DNA from 4 places in the Methylobacterium sp. AC433 genome. Region 3 is predicted to be linked to each of the others. Evidence: predicted binding sites of a transcription regulator. Region 3 holds the regulator's gene; each other region holds the start of a gene.
What was found. The regulator LexA, encoded in region 3, represses DNA repair genes until DNA is damaged. The targets are predictions, from matches to a motif close to TGTTCNNNNTGTGTTCNG.

Region 1: a site for LexA is predicted at 3,766-3,783, ahead of parE (DNA topoisomerase IV subunit B). Genes of this name have one in related genera too.
Region 2: a site for LexA is predicted at 1,233-1,250, ahead of uvrA (excinuclease ABC subunit UvrA). Genes of this name have one in related genera too.
Region 4: a site for LexA is predicted at 3,962-3,979, ahead of AC0IWM_RS16680 (DUF3072 domain-containing protein). Genes of this name have one in related genera too.

The regions. Positions count from the first base shown of each region.
Region 1 covers NZ_CEEDBN010000018.1:33,983-41,811, reverse strand. Annotated here, with positions in the region: gene AC0IWM_RS20460 (methyl-accepting chemotaxis protein) at 1-1,557, shown strand, start outside; gene AC0IWM_RS20455 (PhoX family protein) at 1,637-3,613, shown strand; gene parE (DNA topoisomerase IV subunit B) at 3,881-5,935, shown strand; gene AC0IWM_RS20445 (outer membrane protein) at 6,095-6,961, opposite strand; gene AC0IWM_RS20440 (hypothetical protein) at 7,384-7,698, shown strand; gene AC0IWM_RS20435 (di-trans,poly-cis-decaprenylcistransferase) at 7,779-7,829, opposite strand, start outside.
Region 2 covers NZ_CEEDBN010000003.1:190,626-198,454, forward strand. Annotated here, with positions in the region: gene AC0IWM_RS06885 (methyl-accepting chemotaxis protein) at 1-885, opposite strand, end outside; gene uvrA (excinuclease ABC subunit UvrA) at 1,372-4,347, shown strand; gene AC0IWM_RS06895 (transporter family protein) at 4,848-5,840, shown strand; gene AC0IWM_RS06900 (fasciclin domain-containing protein) at 6,089-6,667, shown strand; gene hflX (GTPase HflX) at 6,764-7,829, opposite strand, start outside.
Region 3 covers NZ_CEEDBN010000013.1:90,906-98,734, reverse strand. Annotated here, with positions in the region: gene gltA (citrate synthase) at 1-872, opposite strand, end outside; gene gltX (glutamate--tRNA ligase) at 1,121-2,542, opposite strand; gene AC0IWM_RS17520 (ComEC/Rec2 family competence protein) at 2,726-5,005, shown strand; gene lexA (transcriptional repressor LexA) at 4,999-5,751, opposite strand; gene AC0IWM_RS17510 (DUF937 domain-containing protein) at 5,988-6,773, opposite strand; gene sfsA (DNA/RNA nuclease SfsA) at 6,939-7,646, shown strand; gene AC0IWM_RS17500 (FkbM family methyltransferase) at 7,698-7,829, opposite strand, start outside.
Region 4 covers NZ_CEEDBN010000012.1:75,416-83,244, forward strand. Annotated here, with positions in the region: gene AC0IWM_RS16660 (efflux RND transporter permease subunit) at 1-106, shown strand, start outside; gene AC0IWM_RS16665 (TetR family transcriptional regulator) at 183-767, shown strand; gene AC0IWM_RS16670 (acyltransferase family protein) at 1,212-3,233, shown strand; gene AC0IWM_RS16675 (Flp family type IVb pilin) at 3,285-3,518, opposite strand; gene AC0IWM_RS16680 (DUF3072 domain-containing protein) at 3,668-3,949, opposite strand; gene AC0IWM_RS16685 (MarR family winged helix-turn-helix transcriptional regulator) at 4,244-4,756, shown strand; gene AC0IWM_RS16690 (response regulator) at 4,762-5,481, shown strand; gene AC0IWM_RS16695 (ATP-binding protein) at 5,552-6,877, shown strand; gene AC0IWM_RS16700 (hypothetical protein) at 7,038-7,232, shown strand; gene AC0IWM_RS16705 (efflux RND transporter permease subunit) at 7,317-7,829, opposite strand, start outside.

The sequences.
Region 1 (7,829 bases), on a different contig from region 3:
CGCACGGAGATCGTGGACATGCAGGCGGGGCTGGCCGCCATCCGCGCCCGCATGAGTCACCTCGCCGCGGCGGCGGAGGCGGCGAGCGCGGCGAGCGCTGGCTTCACCGGGCGGACCGAGGGCCTGTCCACGGTCTCGACGCGCATCACCGACGCGATGGACCAGGCCTCGGGGCATCTCGACCAAGCGGGCAGCCGGGGCGCCGAGGCCCGGGCCCTGATCGGCGCCCTGGCGACGGCCGGCAACGAGATCGCCAGCATCGTCGACACCATCTCGACGGTGGCGCGCCAGACCAACCTGCTGGCGCTGAACGCCACCATCGAGGCGGCCCGGGCCGGCGAGGCGGGCCGCGGCTTCGTCGTCGTGGCAGCCGAGGTGAAGGCCCTCGCGGTGGAGACCGCCCGGGCGGCCGACGATGTCCGCAGCCGGATCGCGCGGCTGCGCGAGGGGGCGACCGCCTCCAGCGCGGCTATCGGCGCGGCGGCGGAGGCGATCGAGGCGGTCCGGCCCGCCTTCGGCACCGTGCGGGGCATCGTCGACCAGCAGGTCGGGATCGTCACCCACGTGGTCTCGGAGGCCACGCGCACGGCGGGCCTGATCGCGGACGTGAGCGCCGGCGCCGGCGAGACCAGCGCGGCCACTGTCGCCCTCGATCGACGGGCCGAGGCCATGGAGAGCGCGGCCGGCCAGGCCGCCGAGGAGGCCGCCGGCCTCGGGCGCCGCTTCGTCGCCGTGATCCGCCAGAACGAGATCGGAGACCGGCGCCGGGCCGATCGCTACCCGGCCGACCTGACGGTGGAGATCCGCGGTGGCGCGCGCACCCGCACCATCGACCTCAGTGCCGGCGGCGCCCTGCTGGGCCGGCCCGAGGCCGGGCCGGAGATCGCCGCCGGCCAGAGCCTCGACCTCGACATCGCCTCGATCGGCGCCGTCCGGGCGCGGGTGGCGGCGGTGAGCCCCATGGGTCTGCACTGCGCCTTCGACGGGTTCGATGCCGGAACGGACGCGAGGCTCGCCGACCGGCTCGGGGCGATCCAGGCGGAGTACGCCCCCCTGGTCGCCCGGGCCCAGGGCCTCGCCGGCCGCATCGGCGGCCTGATGCAGGCCGAGATCGCCGCCGGGCGCCTCTCCCCCGCCCTCCTGTTCGACACCGACTACGTGGCGGTGCTCGACACCAACCCGCGCCAGTTCACGACCCGCTCGGTCGAGGCCCTGGAGCGCCTGCTGCGCCCGGTGCTGGAGGCGCCGCTCGCCGAGGACCCGGCGATGATGTTCTGCATCGTGGCCGACCGGAACGGCTACGTGCCGGTGCACAACCGCGCGGTGTCGCAGCCGCAGCGGCCCGGCGACCCCGTCTGGAACAACGCCCACAGCCGCAACCGGCGCATCTTCGACGACCGCACCGGCATCACCGCGGCGCGCTCCACCCGCCCGGCCACCGTCCAGGTCTATCGCCGCGAGGTCGGCGACCGCATCGTCATGGTGCGCGAGGTCGACGCGCCCATCCGCGTCCAGGGCCGGCACTGGGGCGCCTGCCGGACGGCCTACCGCTTCTGACACCGAGGGCGCTGTCACACCGGTGCCATGCGTGCCGGCTAGCGGAAGAGTTTGCCACCCGCCTTCACGGACCCGACGCATGACCGAACCGACGCGAACCCGCTCGCAGGCCGCGGAGGCGGCGGAGGATCGCGGGTCGAACGGCAGCGCCAACCCGACCTTCGGCGACATCGTCGCGGCGCGCTTCGACCGGCGCGACCTCCTGCGCGGGCTGCTCGGCGTCGGCGCCATCGCGGCGGTGGTGACGCCCCGCGCCCTGGCCGCCGGGGCGGCGCAGGCCGCCGAAGCCCCCGACACCCGCTTCCCCTTCGCCGAGATCGAGGCCGGATCGGACGCGCACCATCACGTCGCCGCCGGGCACGACGCCGAGATCCTGATCCGCTGGGGCGACCCGGTGCTGCCCGGCGCGCCGGCCTTCGACCCGCGCAACCAGACGGCGGCCGCGCAGAGCCAGCAGTTCGGCTACAACAACGACTTCGTGGGCTACTTTCCTATGCCGGGGGCGGCCGACCCGGCGGCGCACGGCCTCCTCGTGGTCAACCACGAATACACCAACGAGGAGCTGATGTTCCCGGGCCTCGGCCGCCAGGACATCAAGGCCGTCGCCTTCAAGGGCATGACCCGGGAACTCGTCGACATCGAGATGGCGGCCCATGGCGGCTCGGTCATCGAGATCCGCCGGCAGGACGGCAAATGGGCGGTGGTGCCGGATTCGCGCTACGCCCGCCGCCTTACGGCCGCGACGCCGATGGTCCTGACCGGCCCGGCCGCCGGCACCGACCGGGTGCGGACCGCGGCCGATCCCGGCGGCCGGGCGGTCCTCGGGATGATCAACAATTGCGCCGGCGGCACGACCCCCTGGGGGACCTGGCTGACCTGCGAGGAGAACATCAACTACTACTTCTCGGGCGCCTTGGCCGAGAGCTCGCCGGAGGCCGCCAACCACAAGCGGTTCAACCTGCCGGCCAGCGCCTATGCCTGGGGCCGCTTCCACGAGCGCTTCGACGTCTCGAAGGAGCCCAACGAGCCCAACCGCTTCGGCTGGGTGGTGGAGATCGACCCGTTCGACCCGACCTCGACCCCGAAGAAGCGCACGGCGCTGGGGCGCTTCAAGCACGAGGGCGCGGCGGGCATCGTCGCCAAGGGCGGCCAGTACGTGATCTACCAGGGCGACGACGAGCGCTTCGACTACGTCTACAAGTTCGTCACCGAGGGCCGGGCCGACAGCGGCGACCGCGACCTCCTCGATTCCGGCACCCTGCACGTGGCCCGCTTCGACGCCGACGGGCGCGGCACCTGGCTGCCGCTGGTGTTCGGCCAGGGGCCGCTGACGCCCGGGAACGGCTTCCACGGCCAGGCCGACGTGGTGATCGGCGCCCGGCTCGCCGCCGACCGCCTCGGGGCCACCAAGATGGACCGGCCCGAGGACGTCGAGGCCAATCCGAAGACCGGCAAGGTCTACGTGATGCTGACCAACAACGGGAAGCGCAAGGCCGACCAGGTCGACGCCGCCAACCCGCGCGCCGACAACCGCTTCGGCCACATCGTCGAGCTCACCCCCGACGACGGCGACCATGCCGCCCCCGGCTTCACCTGGGAGATCCTGGTCCGCTGCGGCGATCCGAGCGTCGCGGCGGTGGGCGCCACCTTCTCGTCGGCCACCACGGCGAACGGCTGGTTCGGCATGCCGGACAATTGCTCGGTCGACGGCCTCGGCCGGCTCTGGGTCGCCACGGACGGCAACGCGCCCTCGCGCACCGGCCGCAACGACGGCATCTGGGCGGTGGAGACGGAAGGGCCGGGCCGCGGCACCGGCAAGCACTTCTTCCGCGTGCCCGACGGCGCCGAGATGTGCGGCCCCTATTTCACGCCGGACGACACCACCTTCTTCGTCGCCGTCCAGCATCCCGGCGAGGCCGACGAGGAGGACCCGAAGGCGGTGCCCGCCACCTTCGAGGCGCCCGCCACGCGCTGGCCCGACTTCGACCCGTCGATGCCGCCCCGGCCCGCCGTGCTGACGATCACCCGCCGCGGCGGCGGCCGCGTCGGGACCTGAGGCGGGGCGCGGGAGGGACGCGCGTTCCGCAACGATCCACCGATCACGCCACCGTCAGGCCTTCTTAACCACATCCATACCATGTCATGGGGTGGTACGCCCTGTGCGGCGGGGGCTTCCGGCCCCTGCTCCACCAGGCGGGAACCCCTTTCTGTTTCCGGTTTGTTCCGGTATGGTGAGAGGATGAAGGCGAATGCTGCACGGTCTCCCTCTGCGATCCGGCCCGCGAAGCCCGCGGCCTCACCATCACCCGCGCGAGGCGCTCCGGTGAGCGACCCCGCACGCGATCTATTCGCCGGCGGCAAGGCGCCCGCGCCGAAGGCCGCCGAGCGCCGCAAGCTCGAGGCCGCCGTGGCGCCGCTCGCGCCGCCGCCCGTCTCGGCGGAGGCCGGCTACGACGCCTCCACCATCGAGGTGCTGGAGGGGCTGGAGCCGGTGCGCCGCCGCCCCGGCATGTATATCGGCGGCACCGACGAGCGCGCCCTGCACCACCTCTTCGCCGAGGTGATCGACAATTCCATGGACGAGGCCGTGGCCGGCCATGCCAGCTTCATTGAGGTGGAGCTGGAGGAGAGCGGCCACCTCATCGTCACCGACAACGGCCGCGGCATCCCCGTCGACCCGCATCCGAAATACCCGAACAAGTCCGCGCTCGAGGTCATCATGACCGTCCTGCACGCGGGCGGTAAGTTCGACTCCAAGGTCTACGAGACCTCGGGCGGCCTGCACGGTGTCGGCATCTCGGTGGTCAACGCCCTCTCGGACGAACTCGAGGTCGAGGTCGCCCGCAGCCAGACCCTCTACCGCCAGACCTTTTCGCGCGGCCACGTGCAGGGGCCGCTGGAGACCGTGGGCCGGGTGCAGAACCGGCGCGGCACCCGCGTGCGCTTCCACCCCGACGCCGAGATCTTCGGGGCGCTGAAGTTCGACCCCCGCCGCCTGTTCAAGATGGCGCGCTCCAAGGCCTACCTGTTCGGCGGGGTCGAGATCCGCTGGCGCTGCGCGCCCGCCCTGCTCGAAGGCCTCGACGACGTGCCGGCCGAGACCGTGCACCGCTTCCCCGGCGGCCTGCGCGACTATCTCGCCCGCGACCTCGAGGGCAAGGAGCTCGTCACCGACGCGATCTTCTCGGGCAAGATCACCAAGCCCGGCGGACACGGCTCCCTCGAATGGGCCGTCGCCTGGATGGTGACCGACGACGGCGTCTCGGCCTCCTACTGCAACACCATCCCGACGGCCGAGGGCGGCACCCACGAGAGCGGCCTGCGCGTCGCCCTGCTGCGAGCCCTGCGCGAGCATGCCGAGCGCGTCGGCCAGGCCAAGCGCATGACGGCGGTGACCACCGACGACGTCATGGCGACCTGCGCCTCGATGCTCTCGGTGTTCATCCGCGAGCCCGAGTTCCAGGGCCAGACCAAGGACAAGCTCGCCACCGTCGAGGCCTCGCGCATCGTCGAGACCGCGATCCGCGACGCCTTCGACCATTGGCTCGCCGCCTCCCCGGGCCAGGCCAACAAGCTCCTCGACTGGGTGATCGACCGGGCCGAGGAGCGCCTGCGCCGGCGCCAGGAGAAGGAGGTCGCCCGCAAGTCCGCCACCCGCAAGCTGCGCCTGCCGGGCAAGCTCGCCGATTGCTCCAAGGCGGGCATGGCCGGCTCGGAGATCTTCATCGTCGAGGGCGATTCGGCCGGCGGCTCGGCCAAGCAGGCGCGCGACCGCGCCACCCAGGCGATCCTGCCCTTACGCGGCAAGATCCTCAACGTCGCCTCGGCGAGCCGGGACAAGCTCGGCGCCAACCAGCTGATCTCGGACCTGACCCAGGCGCTCGGCTGCGGCACCGGCACGGGCTACCGCTCGGAGGACCTCCGCTACGAGAAGGTGATCATCATGACGGACGCCGACGTCGACGGCGCCCACATCGCCTCGCTGCTGATCACGTTCTTCTACCGGCAGATGCCCAAGCTCATCGACCGCGGGCACCTCTACCTGGCGATCCCGCCGCTCTACCGGATCAGCCAGGGCGCCAAGACGGCCTATGCCCGCGACGACGACCACAAGGCGCAGCTGATCCGGACGGTCTTCAAGAACGGCAAGGTCGAGATCGGCCGCTTCAAGGGCCTCGGCGAGATGATGCCGGCGCAGCTGAAGGAGACCACCATGGACCCCAAGAAGCGCACGCTCCTGCGGGTCGAGGTGCTGGACGAGGCCCGCGACTCCACCGGGGACGCGGTCGAGCGGCTGATGGGCAACAAGCCCGAGGCCCGCTTCACCTTCATCTCCGAGCGCGCCGCCTTCGCCGACGGGGCCGAGCTCGACATCTGAGAACGCGCTCGCCCGCGCCTTCGGCATTCCGGAGAAGCGGGCGATCGACGGGCGCTCGGACAGGACCCCAGACGCGAGAAAGCCCGGCCGCGAGGCCGGGCTTTCTCGTTGGCCCGAGCCCGCGCGACCGGATCGGTCGCGCGGGCGGCCGTTCGGATCCTAGTAGGAGCCGAACTTGTAGTTCAGGCCGGCGCGGACGACGGCGAACTCGGTGTCGCGGACCTGGCGGCCGCCGCTGACGAGCACGACACCCGGGCTGGTGACGCTGACTTCCTGGCCGGCGTTGTTGACCGCGAAGACGCCGTTGTTGCGGTTGCCGCGGTCGAGGTTCACGTACAGGCCTTCGACCTTCAGCGTGACGGCCGAGGACTTGAAGAAGTTCAGGAACGAGTCGGTGGGGAGCGCGTACTCGATACCGCCGCCGGCAGCCCAGCCGGTCTGGAAGTCGTCGCGGCTGCTGTTGGTCAGACCGAAGTCACGGCCGCCGCCCGAACCGTAGGCGAAGCCGCCGGTGCCGTACACGAGGGTGCGGTCGAAGGCGTAGCCGAGGCGGCCGCGCACGGTGCCGAAGTAGTCGAGGCCCGAGACGCCGGCCGGGTTGAAGACCTGCTGGGCGGCCAGCGGGCCGGTGGCGGAGAAGCGGTTCCGCTCACGACCGAAGTCGACGTACTGGGCGTCGGCCTCGACACCGATGACTACGCCCGAACCCGGGGTGAACTGGTAGTTGTAGCCGACCTGACCACCGCCGACGAAGCCGTCGTTGCTCTGGCCGTTGCTGAACGCGATGGCAGCGGTGGTGCCCGGCAGGACCAGGGTGCTGGCGCCGTTCACGCCGATGACGGTCGGCTGGCTGTTGCTGGAGGCGTCGAAGCCGTAGCCGGCGTTGAAACCAGCGTAGAAGCCGGTCCAGGTGAACACCGGCACCGGCACGAACACCGGGGGAGCCGCGCGGCGCGGAAGATCGGCGGCCGAAGCGACGGCAGTCAGGCCGGCGAGCACGGTGGAGGCGAGAAGCAGTCTTTTCATGGGTTTAACCTGGTCCTGGTTGGCGAGAGCCGGCGCGCTTGTAGTCCCTGGCCGACGCGAGGTCTGTCGCTTTCCTGCAACAAGGCCACCTATTAGGCCCCCAGATGTCAAAGAAGGGTAAAGGTTAGCGATCGGTCATTTCGAGCTTTGTGCGTCGGTGCCATCACGCACATCCTCAAGAGACAAGTGATCCCGGCATTGGGCCTCACCTGTTGAAATCAAGACCTGCCGCAAGACTTTCTTCAGATCCCAATTGCCTGCAGGATCGTGCCGGATTGCGGGTCGATCTCACGTTTTATTGCCGTCCGGCGCGGGGCGGCGCCGTCTCGAAGCGCCCTTGGCGCAAGTCCTCCTTAACCATGACGGGCGAGACTTCGGGACGCGCGGCCAGGGTCCGCGCCGCCAGACGGACGATCGCGCCCATGCTCCTGCCTAGCCCCCCTCTCGACCTGCCCGCGGACGCGCTCGCCCGCGAGGCGAGGATGGAGTTCGGGCGCGGGGCGGCGGAACCGCCGCGCCCGGCGACCCTGCTGCCCTGGGCGATCAAGGTCGGCCTGGTCGTCGCGGTGTGCGCCTTCGGCGCCACCCATTACCTGTCCCGCGCCGTGGAGCGCGGTCCGGATCGCCAGCGCGAGGCGCGGATCCCGGCCACCGATCCCGAGACCACGGGCGCCATCGGCCCCGCGGCGTCCCGCACGCGCCTCGATCCCTGCACGGCGCTCGACCTCAGGCGCTGAGCACGCGCACCGAGGAGGGCGCCGCCCGCCCCGCGCGCCTCGAGGGCTCGTCCGCGCTGCCGGCCCCGAAGCCCGGGGTCTCAGGCGGCCCGGGCGGGCGCGGCGAGACCGCCGAAACGGCGGGTCCGGCC
Region 2 (7,829 bases), on a different contig from region 3:
GGCGGTGAGTCGGTCCTCGATGGTCTTCAGGGCGTCGATGCGCTGGGTCGCGAGGCCGAACCAGGCGGGGGCGTCGGTGAAGGCGAGCGCGTTGCCGGCGGGCGTATCGAGAACGAGGCGGCGCAGGCGGTCGACTTCCCGGGCGGCGGGCGCGGCCTTGCCGGAATCGAGGAGCGCGGCCTGCGCCGGCTCGGCGCCCAGGCGGAACAGGGATTCGTAGAGGGTCTGGCCGGCGCTGAGGCCCGCCAGCCGCTCGTGGCCGGACAGATCGATGCGGCCGGCACCGAAGATCGCCGAGGCGGCGGCCCGTTCCTGTCCGGCAAGTTCCTTGAGCGCCAGGAAGGACGAGTAGGAGGCGATGCGCGCGGCAAGGTCCGCACTGGCGGCGACCTGGGAGACTTCGCGCACGAGATCGAGCGCGTTGGCGATCACGCCCGAATACAGCCCCATGTTCTGCGCCGGCGTCCGGCCAAGCGCGTCCACCGCGATGCGATGGGGACCGATGCCGGAGAGCTGCTCGCTGAGCGCATCGTGGCGTCGGACGACGCCGGCTCCGACGGCGGCGAGATCGAGGCCGCCCTGACCCTCTTCCAGAGCCTTGTGGGCGGAATCGGTGCGCAGGCGCTGGGCGTCGAGCTCGGCACGGAACTGGGTGCCCTTGGCGCCGAGATAGAGGCTGGACGCGCCGCGCTCGCGCTGAACCTCGTGCACCAGGGCACTGATGCGACCCGCCATGCCGACGAGCGCCTGCACGTTCGTCATCCGGGTGCGCATGTCCATCCGCTCGGTGACGGCAAGTCCCACGACCAGCGCGAAAGCGAGGCAGGGTGCGAGCGCGACCAGAAGTATGCGCGTGCGGAGCGACGTGAACAGACCGGTAGACATGGAGCGAGACCTGCGTGAAATCGTTGCCGACACTGTCGACGTCTCCGGTAAAAGTTGCGTTTCGCCGCTGCCGCATGTTCATTTTTTGATCAGAGATCTTAGATTTTGGGCAGATTTGCTGCAAGAACCTGTGTCGAGACATCCTGTTGCGTGCCTGATTCGATGCGGCCCTCGGTTTCGGGATCGCACCCGTCCCTTCGGCGATCGTGCTCGGTCGATGCATCCTGCGCTGTCGGCGATCCGGGTTCCGGAGAAGCGTCGCAGCGGCTGGGAAATCTGCGGATGTCTTCGCACCGTCCCCATTGGCGGACGCGCCACGCCGTTCGAAAGCCTCGCGATGTTGTCCGCGTACGCATTTTGTTCTAGCTGAGGGGCGGATATGCGCGGCGCGCGCCTTGCCCGACGCGGTGGCGCGCCCGACATGCCGCGGGGGCTCCGGTCGAGTCCTGCCGAGTTCCGCGCCGCAGACGTTTCCGAAGAGACTCCATGGCCAAAGCCAAAGCCGCCGCCAAGACATCGCAAGCCGAGGCCGAGCGGGTCGAAGCCAAGATCGAGGCGCTGTTCGACGGCGCCCGTGATGCGCGCGTCATCTCGGTGCGGGGCGCCCGAGAGCACAACCTGAAGAACATCGACCTGACGATCCCGCGCGATCGGCTCGTCGTCTTCACCGGGCTGTCCGGCTCCGGCAAGTCGTCGCTCGCCTTCGACACGATCTATGCGGAAGGTCAGCGCCGCTACGTCGAATCCCTTTCGGCCTATGCGCGCCAGTTTCTCGAGATGATGTCGAAGCCCGACGTCGACCAGATCGACGGGCTCTCGCCGGCGATCTCGATCGAGCAGAAGACCACCTCGAAGAATCCCCGCTCGACCGTCGGCACCGTCACCGAGATCTACGACTACATGCGCCTGCTCTGGGCGCGGGTCGGCATCCCTTACTCGCCGGCCACGGGCCTGCCGATCGAGAGCCAGACGGTCAGCCAGATGGTGGACCGGGTTCTCGCCCTGCCGGAGAAGAGCCGCCTCTACCTCCTGGCGCCGGTCATCCGCGGTCGGAAGGGCGAGTACCGCAAGGAGATCGCCGAGTTCCAGAAGAAGGGCTTCCAGCGCCTGCGTGTCGACGGCGAGTACTATGCCATCGACGACGTGCCGAAGCTCGACAAGAAGCTGAAGCACGACATCGACGTGGTGGTGGACCGGATTGTGGTCCGGGCGGACATCGCCGCGCGTCTGGCGGATTCGTTCGAGACGGCGCTGGACCTCGCCGACGGCATTGCCCTGATCGAGTTCGCCGACACGCCCGAGGGCGAGACGCCGCGCGAGGCGATCACCTTCTCGTCGCGCTTCGCCTGTCCCGTCTCCGGCTTCACCATCGCGGAGATCGAGCCGCGGTTGTTCTCGTTCAACAATCCCTTCGGCGCCTGCCCGACCTGCGGCGGCATCGGGCACGAGATGCGGATCGACCCTGAACTCGTGATCTCGGATGCCAAGCTGAGCCTGAAGCGTGGCGCGGTCGGCCCCTGGGCGAAGTCGACCTCGCCCTATTACGGCCAGACCCTCGACGCGCTGGCCCGCCACTACGGCTTCAAGACCACGGTGCCCTGGGGCGACCTGCCGGCGAAGGCCCGCGACGTGGTCCTGTACGGCACCGGGCCCGAGGCGGTGCGCTTCGCCTACGACGACGGGATGCGGGCCTACGAGGTCAATAAGCCGTTCGAGGGCGTCGTCCCGAACCTGGAGCGGCGCTACAAGGAGACCGAGAGCGATACCTCGCGCGAGGAGATCGCGCGCTTCATGAGCGAGACGCCCTGCGCCACATGCAGCGGCAAGCGCCTGAAGCTCGAAGCCCTGTCGGTCAAGATCGCCATGCAGGATGTGGGCGAGATCACCGCTCTCTCGGTGCGCGACGCCCACGCCTGGTTCTCGGACCTGCCGGGCAAGCTCACCGACAAGCAGAACGAGATCGCCTACCGGATCCTCAAGGAGATTCGCGACCGCCTGACCTTCCTGATCGATGTCGGGCTGGAATACCTGACGCTGGCGCGCGGCTCCGGCTCCCTCTCGGGCGGCGAGAGCCAGCGCATCCGCCTCGCCTCGCAGATCGGTTCCGGGCTCACCGGCGTTCTCTACGTCCTCGACGAGCCGTCCATCGGGCTGCACCAGCGCGACAACGAGCGCCTGCTCGGCACACTGAAGCGCCTGCGCGACCTCGGCAACTCGGTGATCGTGGTCGAGCACGACGAGGACGCCATCCTGCAGGCCGATTACGTGGTCGATGTCGGCCCGGGGGCCGGCATCCATGGCGGCCAGATCATCGCCCAGGGGACTCCCGAGGAGGTCCTGAAGAATCCGGCATCGCTCACCGCCAAGTACCTCACCGGCGAGATGAGCGTCCGTGTCCCGACCGCACGCCGCAAGGGCCGCAAGGGCAAGCTCAGCCTCGTCGGCGCCCGCGGCAACAACCTGAAGAACGTCTCGGTGGAGATCCCGCTGGGCACCTTCACCTGCATCTCCGGCGTCTCCGGCGGCGGCAAATCCACCCTGATCATCGACACGCTCTACAAGGCGGTGGCGAAATCCCTGAACGGCGCCCTGGAGCATCCCGCACCCTTCGAGCGGCTCGACGGTCTCGAGCACCTCGACAAGGTCATCGACATCGACCAGTCGCCGATCGGCCGCACCCCGCGCTCCAACCCGGCCACCTACACCGGCGCCTTCACGCCGATCCGCGACTGGTTTGCCGGCCTGCCGGAAGCCAAGGCGCGCGGCTATCAGGCCGGGCGGTTTTCGTTCAACGTGAAGGGCGGGCGCTGCGAGGCCTGCTCGGGCGACGGCGTCATCAAGATCGAGATGCACTTCCTGCCGGACGTCTACGTCACCTGCGACGTCTGCAAGGGTCGTCGCTACGACCGCGAGACCCTGGAGGTGAAGTACCGCGACCATTCCATCGCCGACGTGCTCGACATGACCGTCGAGGAGGCCGCCGACCTCTTCAAGGCGGTGCCGACGATCCGTGAGAAGATGGAGACCCTGGCCCGGGTCGGCCTCGGCTACGTCAAGGTCGGTCAGCAGGCCACCACGCTGTCGGGCGGCGAGGCCCAGCGCGTGAAGCTTTCCAAAGAACTGTCGAAGCGGGCCACGGGCCGCACGCTCTACATCCTGGACGAGCCGACGACGGGGCTGCACTTCCACGACGTCGCCAAGTTGATGGAGGTGCTCCACGAACTCGTCGATCAGGGCAACACGGTCGTGGTGATCGAGCACAACCTCGAAGTCATCAAGACCGCCGACTGGGTGATCGACATGGGTCCCGAAGGCGGCGACGGCGGCGGCGTCGTCGTGGCCGAAGGAACGCCCGAGCAGATCGCCAAGTCGCGGGCGAGCCATACCGGGCGATTCCTGCGCGACGTCCTGGCCCGGCGCCCCGCCGCTGCCTCTGCGAAGGGCCGCGCCGCCGCCGAATAGCTCTCCGGGGCTCCGCGATACCCGGCGATTCGCCCGGCCGGATCGAACGCGAGGCGTTTCGCGGCGCATCATTCGGCCGAAACGCGTGCACCGGACGGTCCTGCCTGCCCAATGGCCCGGACGCTCTTGCCGGATTTTCCCACCGCGGAACCGTAACCATAACAGCCTGAGTGTTCAGCGGTATTTTGCCGTGAGGGCTTCCGAAAGCGGCGTGTTCGGCTCCGCCAACCTGCTCAAAAGGTTAACAAATCCTTCCGCGGCACTGCATCGAAAATGCGGCTTTTGCGCAACGGTGCGGGTCGAACTGCCCCGTTTCCAAGCATTCCGCTGTCCTTCCGCGGCGTCCTGTAGAATAGTTCTCGACGTTGAGACTTGAGAACGGGCCGCAAGGGGGGCCGCCGGACCAACTGCAAACAAGCTGCGAACAAGCGGCGCATCGGCAGAATGGTTCGGATGGCTACGCGGCGGACGCCTGAAATCCTTGGGAAGGAAGAGTAAAAATGTCGAAGAACTGGCTCGTCGCCGGAGCGCTCGCGCTCACGGCCAGCATGACCGCCACCGCATCCTACGCGCAGTCCACCACCGTTCCGGGTGAGCAGGTCGGCCTGGCCACCGGCGCGCCGCTGCCCGAGGGCATCTATGCGCTGAACACCTTCGTCTATCAGAACCGCGACCGGCCGTCGGCCGTCGACGCTGGCGTCAACGTCCCGGTACTTGTCTGGTCGACCCCTTTCGTGCCGTTCGGCGGCCGCGTTGAGCTGCTCGTCGCTCCCCCGACCGTGTTCGTGTTCGGCAAGGACAGGGGCGGCAATGGTATCCGGGATCTGTCGTTCAACGTCGGTACCTTCGTCGGCGGCATTTGGGCCTTCGATCTGGGCAACAACTTCGGCGTCAGCTTGCTGGGCGGCGCTTACCTGAACGACCTGAACGGTGATCGTGGTGTTCTGACCACGAACAATGGCGTCAATCTCCTACCGCCCGGCGGCGCTACTCTGGGCCAGCTTGCCTCGAACACCTACCGCTTCGGTGTTGCAGCCAGCTACACCGGTGACGGCTGGAACCTGACCGCCAACCTGACCGCTAACATCTACGACTCACCGACGGTGTTCGGCGGCAATAACCGTGGCGGTCTTGCCACGGTCTACTCGATCTCCGACGCCCTGAACCTCGACCTGACCGCGACCAAGAAGTTCGGCAAGTTCGAGATCGGCGCGATCGCGTACGGCACCTACAACTTCGACACCCAGTTCAAGGGCGGCAACATCATCAACGCTGCCAACCCGGCCGGTGTCCCCGATCGCGGCCGGTTCCTGATGGGTGGTCTCGTCGGCTACGACTTCGGGCCCGTCACGGCGCAGGTCTACGTCGCTCGTACCGTCGTCAGAAGCGCCGGCACCTTCGACAGCACCGAGATCTCGGGCCGCCTGATCGTGCCGCTGTACTCCCCGACCCCGGTCGCCGCTGCTCCCGCGCCGATCATCCGCAAGTACTGATCCAGACGCCGGCGGCGAGGTGTTTCCTCGCCGCCGCACGGATCGCGCGAAGCCCGTCCGACCCTTGGTCGGACGGGCTTTCGTTTGTTCGGACGGCAGTGTCCAAGGCAGGATCCGGCGATCCGAGCCCGTGTAATCCTCACCAATCCGCGCTCCAACTGCTGGCGTCCTGAAACTTTCTGCCACGGCGCCCCGTAACGGCCGCTGACCCCCTCGACGGGGCACCCGTTTCTCAAAGGATGCGCTTCATGATCAATCATTACACCCGTCGTCCGGTGGCGTCCCGGATCGCCGCCGTCGTACTCGCCGTCTCGGTCGGTGCTGCCTTCCCGGTCGCGGCCTTCGCGAAGAACCCGATGGTCGGCGGCGCGCCGATGTACGCCTCGAAGAACATCGTCGAGAACGCGGTGAACTCGAAGGACCACACCACGCTGGTCGCCGCCGTGAAGGCCGCAGGCCTCGTCGACACCCTCGTCGGCCCCGGCCCCTTCACGGTGTTCGCGCCCACCAACGCCGCCTTCGCCAAGCTGCCGGCCGGCACCGTCGAGACCCTGGTCAAGCCCGAGAACAAGGCGACGCTCACCAAGATCCTGACCTACCACGTGGTCCCCGGCACCTACACGGCCAAGGACCTGATGAAGCTCACCAAGGATGGCGGCGGCGAAGCGCAGCTGAAGACGGTCGAGGGCGAGCCGCTCATCGTCCAGGCGAAGGGCAAGAAGGTCTACGTGACCGATGCCAAGGGCAGCACCGCCACCGTCACCACCGCCAACGTGATGCAGTCGAACGGCGTCATCCACGTCATCAACGGTGTGCTCCAGCCCTGATCCCCGTCGAACGACCGCCCATCTGACGGAAACGCCCGCGATCCGAGAGGATCGCGGGCGTTTCGCGTTCGGAGACGGCGGGGTGCGTATGCTCCCTCAGCTCACCCGGTTGAGGCGTCGCGCGCCCTCGAATCGGTTGAGAAAGCGCGGCTCCTTCTCCGGAGCGATGCGGATGGCGAGGTGCATCGTGCCGCCCTCCTCCTCGCGCCGGTCCAGCACCTCGGCATTCTCGTAGAGCCAGTGCAGGGCGGCCCCGTCCTCCGGCGGCAGGATCACCGCGAAGGTGGAGCGCTGGCGGGCGATCCGCGCCTCGATGCGCGCGGTGAGGGTTCCGAGCCCCTCCCCCGTCAGGGCCGAGACCAGGACGGGCGCATCGCTGTCACGATCGCTGCGCCCCTGCCCGCTGAGGTTGAGGAGCCGCGTGCGCTCGTCGACGTCGAGGAGATCGGCCTTGTTCCAGACCTCGATGATGCGCGAGGCCGAGGTCTCGATTCCGAGTTCGCGCAGCACCGAACCGACATCCTCCGCCTGCGCGGCGCTGTCGACGTGGGAGACGTCGCGGACGTGCAGCAGGATATCGGCATGGATCACGTCCTCCAGGGTCGCCCGGAAGGCCGCGATCAGGGAGGTCGGAAGCTCCGAGATGAATCCTACCGTGTCGGAGAGGATCACGGTCTCGCCGTGTGGCAGCTTCGTCGCCCGCGCCGTCGGATCGAGGGTGGCGAACAGCATGTCCTGCGCCATCACCTGGGCCTTGGTGAGGGTGTTGAACAGCGTCGACTTGCCGGCATTGGTGTAGCCGACGAGCGCGACGATCGGGTACGGCACCCGGGCGCGGCTCTGCCGGTGCAGGCCGCGGGTGCGGGTGACGCTGTCGAGCTCGCGCTCGATCTTCGTCATCCGCTCCTGGATCATGCGCCGGTCGGCCTCGATCTGCGTCTCGCCGGGGCCGCCGAGGAAGCCGAAGCCGCCGCGCTGACGCTCCAGGTGGGTCCAGGACCGGACGAGGCGGCTCTTCTGGTAGGCGAGGTGCGCGTGCTCGACCTGGAGCGTGCCCTCGCGGGTCGAGGCCCGGCGCCCGAAAATCTCGAGAATGAGGCCGGTGCGGTCGATGACCTTGCAGCCGAAGGCCTTCTCGAGGTTGCGCTGCTGGACCGGCGAG
Region 3 (7,829 bases):
GCCTTCGCCACGTACTTGGCGACGTTCTCCGGATGCCCGATCTCCTCGAGCATCTTCAGCGCCGCCTCGTTGGCGCCGCCATGGGCGGGGCCCCACAGGCAGGCGATGCCGGCCGCGATACAGGCGAAGGGGTTGGCGCCCGAGGATCCGGCGAGACGGACCGTCGACGTCGAGGCGTTCTGCTCGTGGTCGGCATGCAGGATGAAGATCCGGTCCAGCGCGCGGGCGAAGATCGGATTGACCTTGAACTCCTCGCAGGGCACCGCGAAGCACATCCGCAGGAAGTTCGAGGTGTAGTCGAGGTCGTTCTTCGGATAAACGAACGGTTGGCCGATGGAGTACTTGTAGGCCATCGCAGCCAAGGTCGGCATCTTGGCGATCATCCGCATCGAGGCGACCATGCGCTGCTGGTCGTCCGAGATATCGGTCGAATCGTGGTAGAAGGCCGAGAGCGCGCCGACGCAGGCGACCATGATCGCCATCGGGTGCGCGTCGCGGCGGAACCCTTGGAAGAAGCGGTTCATCTGGTCATGCACCATGGTGTGGCGCGTGATCCGGTAGTCGAAATCCGCCTTCTGTGCCGGGGTCGGCAATTCGCCGAACAGCATCAGGTAGCAAGTCTCGAGGAAGTCGCCCTGCTCAGCGATCTGCTCGATGGGGTAACCGCGGTAGAGAAGGATACCCGCATCGCCGTCGATGTAGGTGATCTTCGACTCGCAGGAGGCGGTCGAGGTGAAGCCGGGGTCGAAGGTGAACTTGCCCGTCTTCGCGTAGAGCTTTCCGATGTCGATGACGTCCGGACCGATGGTGCCGGTCTTGATCGGAAGTTCGACGTGGTCGTCGCCCACGGTGATCGTGCTGAAGGCGCTCATGGAGACCTGGACCCTTTCGTGGCAGCGGGGCGGCGGCGGCCCGCGTGGCGATGCAATCGACCACCCGGGTCCGGGGTGCAAAGGCAGCGCATGCTGCACTTGCTCACGCGAGCATGGGGGTAGCGGATCGGCGGACCGTCATCAACCGACGGCCCGTCTCACCTCGGTGTCGAAGCGAAATCCAGGCCGATTTGTCATTCCTGCGCACAAAATGCCGAACCGAATCGGCAATTTTGTGCGCTGCGATCTCAGCCGATCTGATCGCGCAGGCGGCCGAGGCATTCCTCGCGACCGAGAACGGCCATCACGTCGAAGACCGGCGGCGAGGTGGCGCGCCCGGTGAGCGCAGCCCGCAGGGGCTGCGCGATCTGGCCGAGCTTGAGCCCGTTGGTCTCGGCGAAGTGCCGGACCGCGCCTTCGGTGGCGGCGGCGGTCCAATCGGGCAGCGCCTCGAGACCTGGCAGGAGCGTAGCGAGACGATCCCGGGCCTCGTCGCCGACAAGCCCCTTCGCCTTCTCGTCGGGTACCAGGGGGCGCGCGGCGGTGAGGTAGTAGGCGCTGTCGAGAAGTTCCACCAGGGTCTTGGCGCGCTCCTTCAGGCCCGGCATCGCGGCGGTGAGCGTCGCGCGCAGGGACGGGCTCATGGGCACCGCGATCCCCCGTGCCGGACCGAGGACCGGCAGCACATCGTCGATCGCCGCGACGAGGTCGGCATCGGCGGCGCCCCGGATGTAGAATCCGTTGAGATTCTCCAGTTTGGCGAAGTCGAATCGGGCCGGCGAGCGGCCGATCGCCTTAAGGTCGAAGGCGGCGACCATCTCCTCGGTGGAGAACACTTCCTGGTCGCCATGGCTCCAGCCGAGGCGCACGAGGTAGTTGCGCAGGGCGCTCGGCAGGTAGCCGAGGTCGCGATAAGCATCGACGCCCAGGGCGCCGTGGCGCTTCGAGAGCTTGGCGCCGTCGGCCCCGTGGATCAGGGGGATATGCGCCATGGCGGGCGCCTCCCACCCCAGGGCGTCGTAGATCTGGCGTTGGCGCGCGGCGTTCGTGAGATGGTCGTCGCCCCGGATGACCTGCGTGACGCCCATGTCGTGGTCGTCCACCACGACGGCGAGCATGTAGGTCGGGTTGCCGTCCGAGCGCAGCAGCACGAGATCGTCGAGATCCTTGTTCTGCCAGACCACGCGCCCCTGCACGCCGTCATCGACCACCGTCTCGCCGTCGGTGGGCGCGCGCAGGCGAATCACCGGCTTGACGCCGGAAGGCGCCTCGGACGGATCGCGGTCGCGCCAGCGGCCGTCATAGCGCAGGGGCCGTCCCTCCGCCCGGGCGGCCTCGCGCATGGCCGTCAGTTCCTCGGGCGTGGCATAGCAGCGATAGGCATTGCCGGAGGCCAGCAGTGCCTCGGCGGCCTCTCGGTGACGGGCGGCACGGGCATACTGGTAGATGACCTCTCCGTCCCAATCGAGGCCGAGCCAGCGCATGCCGTCGAGGATCGCGTCGATGGCCCCTTGGGTCGAACGCTCCCGGTCCGTGTCCTCGATGCGCAGCAGCATGCGCCCGCCGAAGCGGCGGGCATAGAGCCAGTTGAACAGGGCCGTGCGAGCACCGCCGATGTGGAGGTAACCCGTAGGCGAGGGCGCGAAGCGCGTGACGACGGCTGACGACATCAATCTGGACTTGAATGGCTCGTGAAACGGGCGGGAAGCGGATCGACCGGCCCGGAACCGCGCGTGTAGCATGCGCGCGGGCCAGCGTTAAGAAATCGTCCAGGTCCCCGGGTCGCAGGGTCCGAGGATCGCCGGCGCCCATCGCTGCCTCCCTGATAGGGACATGGGCCGGAGGTTCACGCGATGGCACAGGCACGTGCGGCGGCTGCGATGGGGCGCATCACGCGCCACCTCGCCGCGCGTCGACCAGGTGCCGGCCTCGTCGTCGCCTGGCTCCGCACCGGGTGGAACCGCGAAATCGAGCAGCGCCGCCTCTTCGCATGGATTGCCGTCGCGTTCGGCTGTGGCATCCTGGTGTTCTTCCTGGGCACCCAAGGGACACCGTCGGTCCTGGCGCCGCTCGTGGCGGCGGGCCTGTTGGCCGGGACGACTCCGTTCCTCGCGAGCCGTCCGATCGGGCTCGCCCTCGTGGTCGCAGCCATCGCGGCGTTCCTCGGCTTCGCGGCGGCAACGGCGCGGGTGCAGCGCGTGAGCGGTCCGATCCTGGCCCGCACCACCATCGCGCCCCTGCTCGGAACCATCGAGGGATTGGACGAGCGGGAGGAGGGCGCACGCCTGATCATCCGCGTCGAGCGCTTCGGTACGCTCGGCCCCGAGGTCCGGCCGACCCGGGTGCGCGTCTCCTACCGCAAGGCGAACACCTTGAAGCCCGGCGACCACATCGCCGCGACCGCGCGGCTGCTCCCGCCACCGGAAGCCGCCCGGCCCGGTGGCTACGACTTCGCCCGGGATGCCTTCTTCCGCGAGATCGGCGCGGTCGGCTCGCTCGTCGGCAAAGTCGAGGTGCGGCCGGTGCCCGAAACCGCGGACCGGCAGTTTCGCCTCGCCGCCGCCGTCGACGCGGCGCGGAACGCCCTGACGCGCCGGATCACGGATGCCAATGGCGGGCAGGCCGGAGCCGTGGCGGCAGCCCTCGTCACGGGCAAGCGCGGGCTGATCAGCGGCGAGACCAACGATATTCTGCGCGCCGCCGGAATCTACCACGTCGTCTCGATCTCCGGTTTGCACATGGTCCTGGCGGCCGGCGTGGTGTTCTGGCTCGTGCGTGCGCTGCTGGCCATGCTGCCGTACGCAGCGTTGCATTGGCCGATCAAGAAGCTCGCGGCGATCGTCGCCATGGTGGGCGTGACGGCCTATTGCGTCTTCTCCGGCTGGGACATCGCGGCCGAGCGGTCGCTGATCATGACCCTGGTGATGCTCGGCGCGATCCTGGTCGACCGGCCGGCCCTCAGCATGCGGAACCTGGCGATCGCCGCCCTGATCGCCCTGGCGCGCGAGCCGGAGGGGCTCCTCGGCCCGAGCTTCCAGATGTCGTTCGGAGCGGTCGCCGGCCTGATCGCCTGCGCACCGCTGATCGGCGGCCGCGGGCTGCGCCGCGATGGGATCGGCCTGCTGCCCCGCGCTTTCGCTCTGCTGACCACGGCGATCGTCGGCACCCTGGCGACGACCCTCGTCGCACAGATCGCCACGGCTCCCTTCGCGACCTATCATTTCCAGACGATCCAGCCCTTCGGGCTGGTGGGGAATGCGCTCACCCTGCCGCTGGTCTCCCTGGCCGTGATGCCGTCGGCCGTCCTCGGCATCCTCGCCTATCCGTTTGCCCTGGATCAGCCGGTCTGGTGGGCGATGGGCCTCGCTGTGCGAGGGATGCTGACGATCTCCACCTGGATCGCGGGCTTCGGGCACGCGGTCGTGGTGATTCCGGCGTTCGGGGCGGGTGCTCTCGGTCTCATGGCATCCGCGCTGATCGTCCTGACCCTCCCGGCCTCGTCGTTGCGCTGGCTCGGCCTGCTTCCGGCGGCAATCGGCATCGCCTGCGCGGCCACTCCGGATCGCCACGACATCTACATCGATCGCGAGGGGGCGGGTGCGGCGATCCGGGACCGCAGCGGGCGGCTCGCCACTCTGGGGCGGCCACCCTCCTTCGTCCTCGGGCAATGGCTGAAGGCGGATGGCGACGGCCGCAAGGTGGAAGACGTCCCAGCGTTTCAGGGGGCGCGCTGCGATCGCCTCGGCTGCACCTTGATCACGCCAGACGGCCGCGCGCTCGCGCTGACCACCGACAAGCGCGCGCTCGGGGAGGATTGCGCCAGGGCCGAGATCCTGATTTCCCGGCAATCCGCCCCTCCAGGCTGTGCCGCGCCGATCATCGTCGACCGGAATTTCCTGCAGTCACACGGCGCGACGTCGATTCGCCTCGCCCGCGATGGCCCGGTACGCGCGACGGCCAAACGTTTTGGTGACCTCGTCCCCTGGCGCGCGAATTCGTCACGAAAACCAACGGAAGCGGCACCGGCCCCATCGGACCTGTTCAGCCCGCCGACGCCGCGAGCGGCGCCGGACCGAACTGGCGATCCGTCGGATTCGTCCGGTGACGAACCGGACGGCGAGAGCCTTCAGTAGCGACGAACGAGGCTGACCAGGCGCCCCTGGATCTGGACCCGGTCCGGACCGAGCACGCGGGTCTCGTAGGCCGGGTTCGCGGCTTCCAGGGCGATGGATGAACCGCGCCGACGCAGGCGCTTCAGGGTCGCCTCCTCGTCGTCGATGAGCGCCACGATGATGTCGCCGGTATTCGCGGTGTCCTGTTTACGGATGACCACGAGGTCCCCGTCGAGGATTCCCGCTTCGATCATCGAGTCGCCGCGCACCTCCAGGGCGTAATGTTCGCCGCCGGCGAGGAAGTCCGGCGACATCGTCACCGAGTGACTCTGCTCCTGGATGGCCGAGATCGGCGTGCCGGCCGCGATCCGGCCCATCACCGGGATGGTCACCGCCCGGCCGCTCTCGTCAGTGGCCTGCGTCGTCGGCAGGCGGGACACCGAGGCACCCGCCGGCAAGCCCTTGCCCTTGCCACCTTCGACCACGCTAGGCGTGAAGCGGCGCACCTCGGGAGCCGGAGCGGCGCGGGACGCGCCCGCGTTCCCGCCCAGGCTCTCCGGCATCCGGATCACCTCGATGGCGCGCGCCCGATTCGGCAGCCGGCGCAGAAAGCCGCGCTCCTCGAGGGCCGTGATCAGGCGGTGGATACCCGATTTCGACTTCAGATCGAGGGCGTCCTTCATCTCGTCGAAGGACGGAGGAACGCCGCTCTCGCGCATCCGAAGCTGGATGAACTGGAGCAGGTCCAGCTGCTTACGCGTCAACATGCGGGACACTCTTCGTTAGCGCCACGAAGCGCGGCGGATGGCACCAGAAACAAACCACGAACACATTAAACGTTCCGTAAGTGTTCTGCAAGGGTTCCTGTCAAGAGCCCTCGAGGTGCCGGGGATGGCCGGAACCGCGCCGTGGGCAGATCCCTTCACGGATGCCCGTTGCCGCGGACGCGTCGGGGCCCTGGCCCGATCGGGAGCGGCCTGTCGCGGACGACGGTGTGGTGGCGCTACGACGTCCGGGTCCGTCCGCTGCGGGGCTTGGCACCGGGGGCCTCGCCCCCCGCCTCGGTGGAAACGCGGGGATCCTGCCAGAAGGTGTCGAACAGGCGCTGCATGGCGCGCGCGTTTTCCTGCTGCACCTCCAGGCCGGTCTGGAACATCTGCTGCATCACGTCGAAGGGGGCGTCCGCAGCAGTCTTGTCCGGTGCATCGGCCCCTGGCCGTGACGGGGCCGTGAGCCGGGGCGGCGTCGGGCGCGCCCGCGCCTGAGGCGGCGAGGGCGCGGGACTCGCGGCGGAGGCACCCGATTTCAGGAACGCCTCCATCATCTCCGACCAGGCGTTGGGGGGGAAGCCGAAGGGATTCGCCTCGGCGCGCGAGGCCGGCGCAGGCGCAGGCGCCTGGTTGATCATGACGTGGACGATCCCCGCCACCACCATACCGGCCATGACCGGCAGCATCTGCTTCAGGGCCGGCATCGCGACGCCGCTGACGGTCGCCGCCTGCTGCAGCACCGCCTGGCTGAGATGTGGCGAGCCGAACAACTGCTTGACCAGCATGTCCATCTGCGGCGTCGCGCTCGGTGCCATGGGGGCAGTCGGCCCCACGAGGTTGAACAGGTGGGCGAAGCCGGTGGGATCGTGAGCGACGTTGCGCTGCAGGCCCATGGTCAGCGCCGGCATCAGAGCCTCCATCGCACGCAGGCCCTGTTCCGGCGACAGGCCGAACTGCCGTCCGAATCCCTGCGCATTGGCGCCCGCCTGCGCCTGGAGAATGTCGAACAGATTGAACATGGCGGCCTCGCGGACGAACAGCGGCTTTCCCGGCTAACGACCCGGGGCGCGCCCCGCGAATTCTGTCGCATCCGGGTAGCACTGACCAGCCCAGGCGCCTCAGGACTGCCCGATTCCGCGCCGACGGGAGCCCGCATCAACCTATTTCTTGCCCCGGATCCGCCGATGCGCTTCTCCGCGCCCCTGATCGAGGCGCGCCTCGTGCGTCGCTACAAGCGCTTCCTGGCCGACATGGAACTAGGCGACGGCTCCCTGGTCACCGCCCACTGCCCCAATCCCGGGGCGATGCTGGGCCTCGCGGTTCCGGGCGCGCGCGCACTCGTGTCCGAGACCCGGAGCCCGACGCGCAAGCTGGCTTTCTCCTGGGAACTGGTGGAGGCGGACCTGCCCGGCGGGCGGCAATGGGTGGGCGTCAACACGATGCGGCCGAACGCCCTGGTGGCGGAAGCCTTCGCGGACGGCAGCCTGCCGGTGCTCGGCGGCTACACCGTCCTGCGCCCGGAAGTCCGCTACGCGCAGGCCAGCCGCGTCGACTTCCTCGCCACGGGCGAGGAAGTGCCGCCATGCCACGTCGAGGTGAAGAACTGCCACCTGATGCGCCGGGCCGGCCTCGCGGAGTTCCCGGATTGCGTCGCCGCTCGCAGCGCCCGGCACATGGCGGACCTGGCTGCGGTTGTGGAGGCCGGGGGCCGCGCGATGGTCGTCATCGTGGTGCAGATGTGGGCCGACCGCTTCGACGTGGCCCGGGACCTCGACCCAGTCTTCGACCGGGCGTTCCAGGCCGCACGGGCCGCTGGCGTCGCCGTGCACGCCCATCGCTGCCGCATCGGCCCCGGCGGGATCACCATCGCCGACGCCATCCCGGTGCTGTAGGACGCCCGTCTCCGCGAAAGCCGGCTCGGTAGAGGGGGGAACGACGCGCCGTCAGGCGGCCCGCTCGAAGATCAGGTTGAGGCGCGTGCGGGCGATCCGGCGATAGCCGTGCTGTTCCAGGAGGGCAGGCAGGTCGATCTGCCACTGATCGGTGCCGTTCTCGACGATCAGCAGGCCCGGCCT
Region 4 (7,829 bases), on a different contig from region 3:
GTTCCTGCCCGCCCTCTACGCCCTGTGGTTCCGTGTCGGGCGGGCCTCCCGCGGCCTGGAGGGCGCGGTCGGGGTCGCGGCGACGCCGCACGCGAGCGGAACCTGACGGCGATGCCGGGGCGGATCTGTTTTGATGACGATCCGCATCTATATAAGACTGTTCAGGCGGCAGGAGGGCCACGATGCCGAGAGTTTCGCAGGAGCAGGCCCGGCTCAACCGCCAGCGCGTCGTCGAGGTCGCCGCGGCCCTGTTCCGGGAGCGCGGCCTGAATGGGGTGGGCGTGGCCGACATCATGGCCTCGGCCGGGCTGACCCATGGCGGATTCTACGGCCAGTTCGCCAGCAAGGATGCCCTCGCGGTCGAGGCGTTCGACGCCGCCCTGGGTGAGGAGAGGCGCGGAACGGTGGACGCTCTGATCGGCAACTACCTGTCCCTCGGGCACGTCCAGGCGCCCGGCATGGGCTGTCCCCTCGCGGCGCTGGCGAACGACGTCGCGCGCGAGCCGGTGGGCAGCCTCCTGCGCGGGCGCTTCACCCAGGGAGTCCGCAACCTCCTCACCCTCCTGACCGAACTCTCCCCCCAGGGCGCGAAGGAGCGGCGCCGGCAGCGGGCCCTGGCCAAGCTCGCGACGCTCGTCGGCGCCGTCGTCCTGGCCCGGGCGGTGGATGACACGAGCCTGGCCGAGGACCTCCTCCAGGCCGCGCGGGCCGCCACCGCCGAGCGCGGCGAACCGGCCGTGCCGACCCCTTCGGACCGCGCGCTCTGAGGCCTTCGGGAGAGCCTTCGGATCTCGGAAGGCGCTCGCGGACCCTGGGGACCGACCTCGCTCCGAGTCGAGCCGGGCTTCCGCCCGTATGTGACCGAGTGAAGCGGTTCGATGCGAGGGCACGCGCATCGATGTCCCTCGGAGCGCACCGATCGTCGATGTATGCTTCCAAAGTCGAGATTCGCGACCTTTCCTTTCAGTATTCAGATGTCAGAAGAGGAAAGACCAAGAGGATTTCACATTTTCGTGAGGTAAAGATTATTGTCGCTTATATGCAGTCTAGATGCGGTCTTCATGCGTATTGAAGATCAATAACAATTCACACACACATTTGATACATTAGTGTATTCGTGAATGTAGAAACACGAAAAACGGTATTGACTTGATGTTCTGCGATTTTGTAAAAAAGTGCGATTGCTAATATTTACGTAAGGCGGCCGACATTTGATCGATAAGCAGGCGTTTGACCGCAGCCGCCCTGTCGCTTCGGGCGTGAAAGCCTCCAGTTTTCGTAAAGACATCAATTTCATCCGTGCGATCGCCGTCGTTGCTGTCGTATTGTTTCATTATAAAGTCTTCGGATTCGCGGGGGGGTATGTCGGCGTCGACATCTTCTTCGTCATTTCCGGCTTCCTGATGACGCGGATCATCGCCGGACGCCTGCGGGAGCACCGGTTCGGATTCCTGCAATTTTACGCCGCCCGCTTCGATCGTATCGTACCGGCATTGTTCGGCCTGTGCCTGACCCTGCTCATATTCGGGATCGTTCTCCTCGATCCGCTCGCGCTCAAGCAGTTGTGCCGGCATATCATCGGCTCGCTCGGCTTCTACTCCAACATTCAATACTATCAGGAAGCCGGGTACTTCGATCGGCAGAGCGATCTGAAATGGCTGCTGCACACGTGGTCGCTTTCGGTCGAGTGGCAGTTCTACATCCTCTACCCTGTGGTTCTCGCGGCCGCACGGAAAGTCGCGCCGAGCCTGCGCCTGTTGCGCCTGCTGATCTGGCTCGGCTGCGGAGTGTCGTTGGCCCTGTGCATCGTGACGCCGTTGGCCTACCAATCGGCGGCGTTCTACCTCTTGCCGACCCGTGCCTGGGAAATGCTCGCCGGCGGCCTCGTCGCGCTGCACCCGGTCGTCTGGTCGCGCGAGCGGACGTCGCGGGCGCTCCAAGTCGCGAGCCTCGCCGTCCTGCTGTTCTGCATCGTCGGCTTCGATGCCTTCATGCCCTGGCCCTCCTATCGGGCCACGCTGCCCGTGGCGGCGACCTGCCTGTTCCTGCTGGCAAACCGGTCATCATCGCGGCTGATCGCGTTTCCGGCCGCCCAGCTCCTCGGAGACTGGTCCTACGCGATCTACCTGTGGCACTGGCCCATCGCGGTCGCGATCCATTACTTCTCGCTGCCGGTCCCGCCCGTCGCTGGAATCGGTCTCCTCGTCCTCATGGTCCTGATGGGCCGGCTCGTGCAACGGACGCGGTTCGCCGACATGTCCTGGCAGGGCAGCGGCCGCCTCGGTCTGATCGTGATGATCGGGGCGGTTGCCGGTTTGTCCGGCTACGCCGTGCGCCACCAGGGGCTCCAGGAGCGTCGGCCGGACCGCGCCGCGGTCTTCGCGGATCTCGCCGCGGCCAGTTCGGACTGGGCATTCCCCGCACATTGCGAGCGGCTGGAGCAGGATCGGGTGCTGCGGGGCTGCCAGCAGCCGGGAGGGACGCGGGGTGACGTCCTCTTCCTCGGAGACTCGATCGCCGAAGCGATCTATGGCCGATGGGCTGGGCGCGAGGGCATCGCCCGCCCGAACCTGACCTTCGTGACTCAGGGCGGTTGTCCGATCCTGCCCGGTGCCAAGCGCCGCGGGCCGGGGGACGTGTGCGGGACCTTCCTCGATCATGCCCTGACGCTGGCGGAGACGGGGGCGTATCGGCGCGTGGTCGTCACCTCCTTGTGGTCGGGCTATTTCCGCCCGGCAGAGACCGTCTGCTTCGTCGAGGGCGACCGCTGCGCGGATTGGACGGCGGAGACCCTGCCCGGTCAGCTCGATGCGTCGATGGGGCGCCTGAAAGAACGGCTGGAGCGGGTGCGGCGATCCGGGGCGGAGGTGGTCATCCTCCTCACCTATCCGTTCAGTAACGTCGACCTTCCTCAGGAACTGGCGAAGCGCCTGTACCTGGGGCAGGACACGACGGACGTGCAATCCATCGATCTGGGACGTTTCCGGCGGCTCAGCCAGCCGATCCACGACCGGCTGAGGGCCGTGGCGCAGGAGATAGGCGCGGAGGTGCTCGAACCGGCCCCGTGGATGTGTGAGGGGGACATCTGCCCGGCGGCGACCGCCGCGATGCGACCGCTGTATCGCGATCAGGTCCACCTTCGGTGGAGCGTCATCCAGGGCCGGCAATTCGACTTCCTGGATCGCCTCGTGCGCCCCTTCCCGCAGGAGATGGCCCGTCCAGGCGGCGAGTGACCGATGCCGCCGGGGACCCGTCCGGCGCACCGGGTGACCGGTCTCACGCCGTCAGGATCCTTTGTTGAGGCTCGCGCTGATGTAGTTGTACATCGCGCCCGTCTGGTCCGCGAAGTACCGCATCGCCGTCACGATCACGAGGAAGATCATGGCCATGATCAGGCCGTACTCGATCGCCGTCGAGCCGGACGTGTCATCGAGGAAGCGCCGGGTCAGGTCCTGGAGACCATATCGCGTCCGAGAGTTCCGCCGACTCCTGGAGTGTTCGATGTCCAGTTCGGTCATGGCCCCGTGACGTCTTTCGCCGAATTCGCTCTGGGGAGAGGATACGAAACCTTCCTTGCGGAGGACTTAAGCGGATCGTCGAAGGTTCGGCTCGCCCTAGGGAAACGCCCTCGGGCCGCCGGACGGTGCCGGCGGCCCGAGCGACCCGATCAGGCCTTGCCGGATTCCTTGCGCAGGGCGTCGATGCGCTGGGAGGCTTCGGCCTTGTCGAGATCGGGATCGAAGGCCTCCGGGTCCTTGGCCTCCTCGGACAGGGTCTTCAGGTAGGACGCCTGCGCGCCGGTCATCGGCTCGCCGCCGGTGGTCCACTGGCTCGGATCCTTGATCTGGTTCGAGACGTCCTTCGGGTCTGTCTTCGGGTTCTCGTCCGCCTCCGACCCGAAAGTCTTCGATTCGGAAGCCTTGGACTTGGATGCCTGGGTGCTGGCCATGATGGTTTCTCCAGTTCACGAAATGTTCTGGTGAACGCGGGGCCTGCGGACCGGTTCCTGATGCCGGTCCGCGGCGGGAGCCTTGTCCCGCGGTCAGTTGTCTCACGGAGCCGGCGGCGCGCGCCCGGCGGCGGTTCCGACCGCGACGGTCGTGCGGGGACGGGATCGGCCGGACCGATGGCTCCGGGCCGCGGCATCGGCCCCGCCGCGAGACTTGACGGGTCGCGACGGGGCTGGAACATGTCAACAACGCTGACGTAAATCGAGGTCGCCCCGGACGTGACTGCCCACGCGATGAGAGATGCCGAGGCCGACGCGCCGCCCGCCTCCGGCTCCGGCTCCGGCGACGACCTCATCGAACTGCTGTTCTTCGCCTACCGGGATTTCGTCGGCGACCCCGACCGCATCCTGGCCCAGTACGGCTTCGGCCGGGCGCATCACCGGGTGCTGCACTTCGTCGACCGCTATCCGGGTCTTACGATCGCCGAACTCCTGGATATCCTGCGCATCACCAAGCAGAGCCTCAACCGGGTGCTGAAGGATTTGATCGAGCAGGGCTACATCGCGCAGAAGACCGGCACCAGCGATCGGCGCCAGCGGCTGCTGTTCTGCACCGCCGCCGGGGCGGACCTGGCCGGCGACCTCATGCGGGTCCAGAGCCGGCGGGTGGCGCGCGCCCTCGCGGCGTCCGAGCGCGGCGGCGAGACGCCCCTCTCCGCCGAGAGTTTCCTGTTCGGCATGATCGAGCCGGACGCCCGCGCGGCCGTGCAGCGCCTGATGTCCCGGCGCGCCCGGAGTGTCGCCTGATGGCCATGGCCGGAGCCCGCGCGAATACCGACCTGCCCGACCACGCGCCGCACATCCTCGTGGTCGACGACGACCGCCGGGTGCGGGAGCTCCTGTCGCGCTTCCTCTACGAGCAGGGGTTTCGCGTGACCGCCGCCGGCAACGTGCCGGAAGCCCGCACCAAGGCGCAGTGCTTCGTCTTCGACGCCCTGGTGCTCGACGTGATGATGCCGGGTGAGAGCGGCTTCGACTACGCCCGGGAGGTGCGCCAGACCTCGCGCGTTCCGATCCTGATGCTGACCGCCCGCTCGAATCCCAACGACCGGGTGATGGGCCTGGAGATCGGCGCCGACGACTACCTGCCCAAGCCCTTCGAGCCGCGGGAGCTGATCCTGCGCCTGTCGAACATCATCAAGCGCCGCAGCGAGGCGGGGAGCGGGCGCGCCCTCGCCCACGACACGGTGACCTTCGGACCCTTCGCCTACCGCATCGACCGCGGCGAGCTGCGCCGCGAGGACGAGGTCATCCGAATCACCGAGCGCGAGCGGGAGATCCTCACCATCCTGGCCCAGGCCGCCGGCGCCAACGTCGAGCGCGAGGCGCTTGCCGGAAGCGGCGGCCTCGCGGCCGAGCGCAGCATCGACGTGCAGATCAACCGCCTGCGCCGCAAGACCGAGGTCGATCCGGCCAATCCCCTGTTCCTGCAGACGGTGCGGGGCGTCGGTTACCGCCTCGCGGTCGATTGAGCCCATGGCCGCCACCGGCCTCCTCCAGCGCACGGCGACCCGCCTCGCCGCCCTGCCCCGGCCCGGACGGATGTGGCGGCTGGTCAGCCGCGCCATCGGCGACGTCCTGCCCAAGGGGCTCTATGCGCGCTCGCTGATCATCATCATCGCGCCGGTGGTGCTGCTCCAGTCGGTGATCGCCTACACCTTCATGGAGCGCCACTGGCAGCTCGTGACGCGCCGACTCTCCTCGGCCGTCACCGCCGACGTCGCCGCGCTGATCGACATCTACGAGAGCTATCCCCAGGACAAGGATTCCGAGACCCTGACCCGGATCGCCAACGACCGGCTCAACCTCGACGTCGACATCCTGAAGGGGGCCAAGCTGCCGCCGGCGGGACCGCGGCCGTTCTTCTCGATCCTCGACGAGGCGCTCTCCGACGAGATCCGGCGCCAGATCCGGCGTCCCTACTGGATCGATACCGTGGGCCGCTCCAGCCTGATCGAGATCCGGGTCTCGATTCCCGATGGGGTGATGCGCGTCACCGCCCGGCGCAGCATGGCCTACGCCTCGAACTCGCACATCTTCCTGCTCTGGATGAGCGGCTCGTCCCTGGTGCTGCTCGGCGTCGCCATCCTGTTCCTGCGCAACCAGATCAAGCCGATCCTGCGGCTGGCCGCCGTCGCGGAGAGCTTCGGCAAGGGCCGCGAGATCGAGTTCCGGCCGCGCGGCGCCCGCGAGGTCCGCCAGGCCGGCCACGCCTTCATCGAGATGAAGCGGCGCATCGAGCGGGCGATGGAGCAGCGCACGACGATGCTCAACGGGGTCAGCCACGACCTGCGCACCATCATCACGCGGTTCAAGCTCTCCCTCGCCCTGGTCGAGCAGACCCCCGAGGTCGAGGACCTGCAGCGCGACGTCGACGAGATGAGCCGGATGCTGGAGGCCTATCTCGCCTTCGCCCGCGGCGATTCGGGCGAGGTGGCGGTGCCCACCGACATGCGGGCGCTCCTCGAGGATCTGCGCACCGACGTCGAGCGCCTCGGCGCCCATGTCGAGGCCGTGGAGATGGAGGACCATCCGCAGCTGACCCTGCGGCCGGACGCCATGCGGCGCTGCCTCTTCAACCTCGCGGCCAATGCCGCCCGCTACGGTGAGACCGTCGCCATCACCGGCCGGCGCGAGGCCCGCGCCTTCCTGGTCTCCATCGACGACGACGGGCCCGGCATCGCGCCCGAGCAGCGCGAGGAGGTGTTCAAGCCCTTCGTGCGCCTCGACGACGCGCGCCAGGATGCCGGCGGTTCCGGCCTCGGGCTCTCCATCGCCCGCGACATCGCCCGGGCGCATGGCGGCGACGTCAGCCTGCACGACAGCCCGCTCGGGGGCCTGCGAGCCACGGTCCGGATCCCGGCCTGATCCGGGCTCATCGATCGCAGGCAAGCGTGGACCGCAGGCAAGCGTGGCCGATCCGTCTTCGATCCGTCTTGGCGCCGGGGGCGGGGCGATGCTATGAGGAGCGCAGCAAACGCCACAGGGGCCGGTGAGCCGGGTCCGACAGAGGTTGAGAGACCCGCCGATGAACAGCCCGCTGACCCCCCTCCTGATCCTGCTGCTCCTGCCGATCACCGCCATCGGCGCCGTGCTCTACACGGATGCGGGCATCGAGCCGGCGCTGTTCTACGCCACCGTGAAGACCTTCGTGGTGCTCTTCATCGTCGCCGGCGGCCTCTGCTTCGCCGCGAGCCGCCTGGCCGCCCGCAGCGAGGGCTGATCGCACCCTCGAACAGTCGAGTGCAGACGAGAAGGCCCGGACCGAAAGGTCCGGGCCTTCTCGTTTCGCGCGTCCGCCGGCGGCCTACTCGGCGGCGATGCGCGGCGGCAAGAGCGGCTTCGGGTCATTGGCCGTGTGGGTCGGCGGCAAGGCGAACGCGCCCTCCGTCGGCTCGTCGACCGCGCCGACGAAGCGGCCGAAGGCGCGCACGAACAGCCGCGAGAGGTCGTCGACCAGGATGAAGATCGCCGGCACGAAGACGAGCGACAGGCCGGTGGAGACGATGAGGCCGCCGATCACCGCGATGGCCATGGGTGCCCGGAACTCGCCGCCGATGCCGAGCGCCATGGCCGAGGGCACCATGCCGGCCGCCATGGCGATGGTGGTCATCACGATGGGCCGCGCCCGCTTGCGGCCCGCATCCACGATGGCGGTGACCCGGTCGACGCCGCGGGCCATCTCCTCGACGGCGAAATCGACGAGCATGATGGCATTCTTCGTCACCACGCCCATCAGCATCAGGATGCCGATCACCACCGGCATCGAGATGGGCTTGCTGAAGATGAGCAGGCCGAGGATCGCGCCGCCGATGGAGAG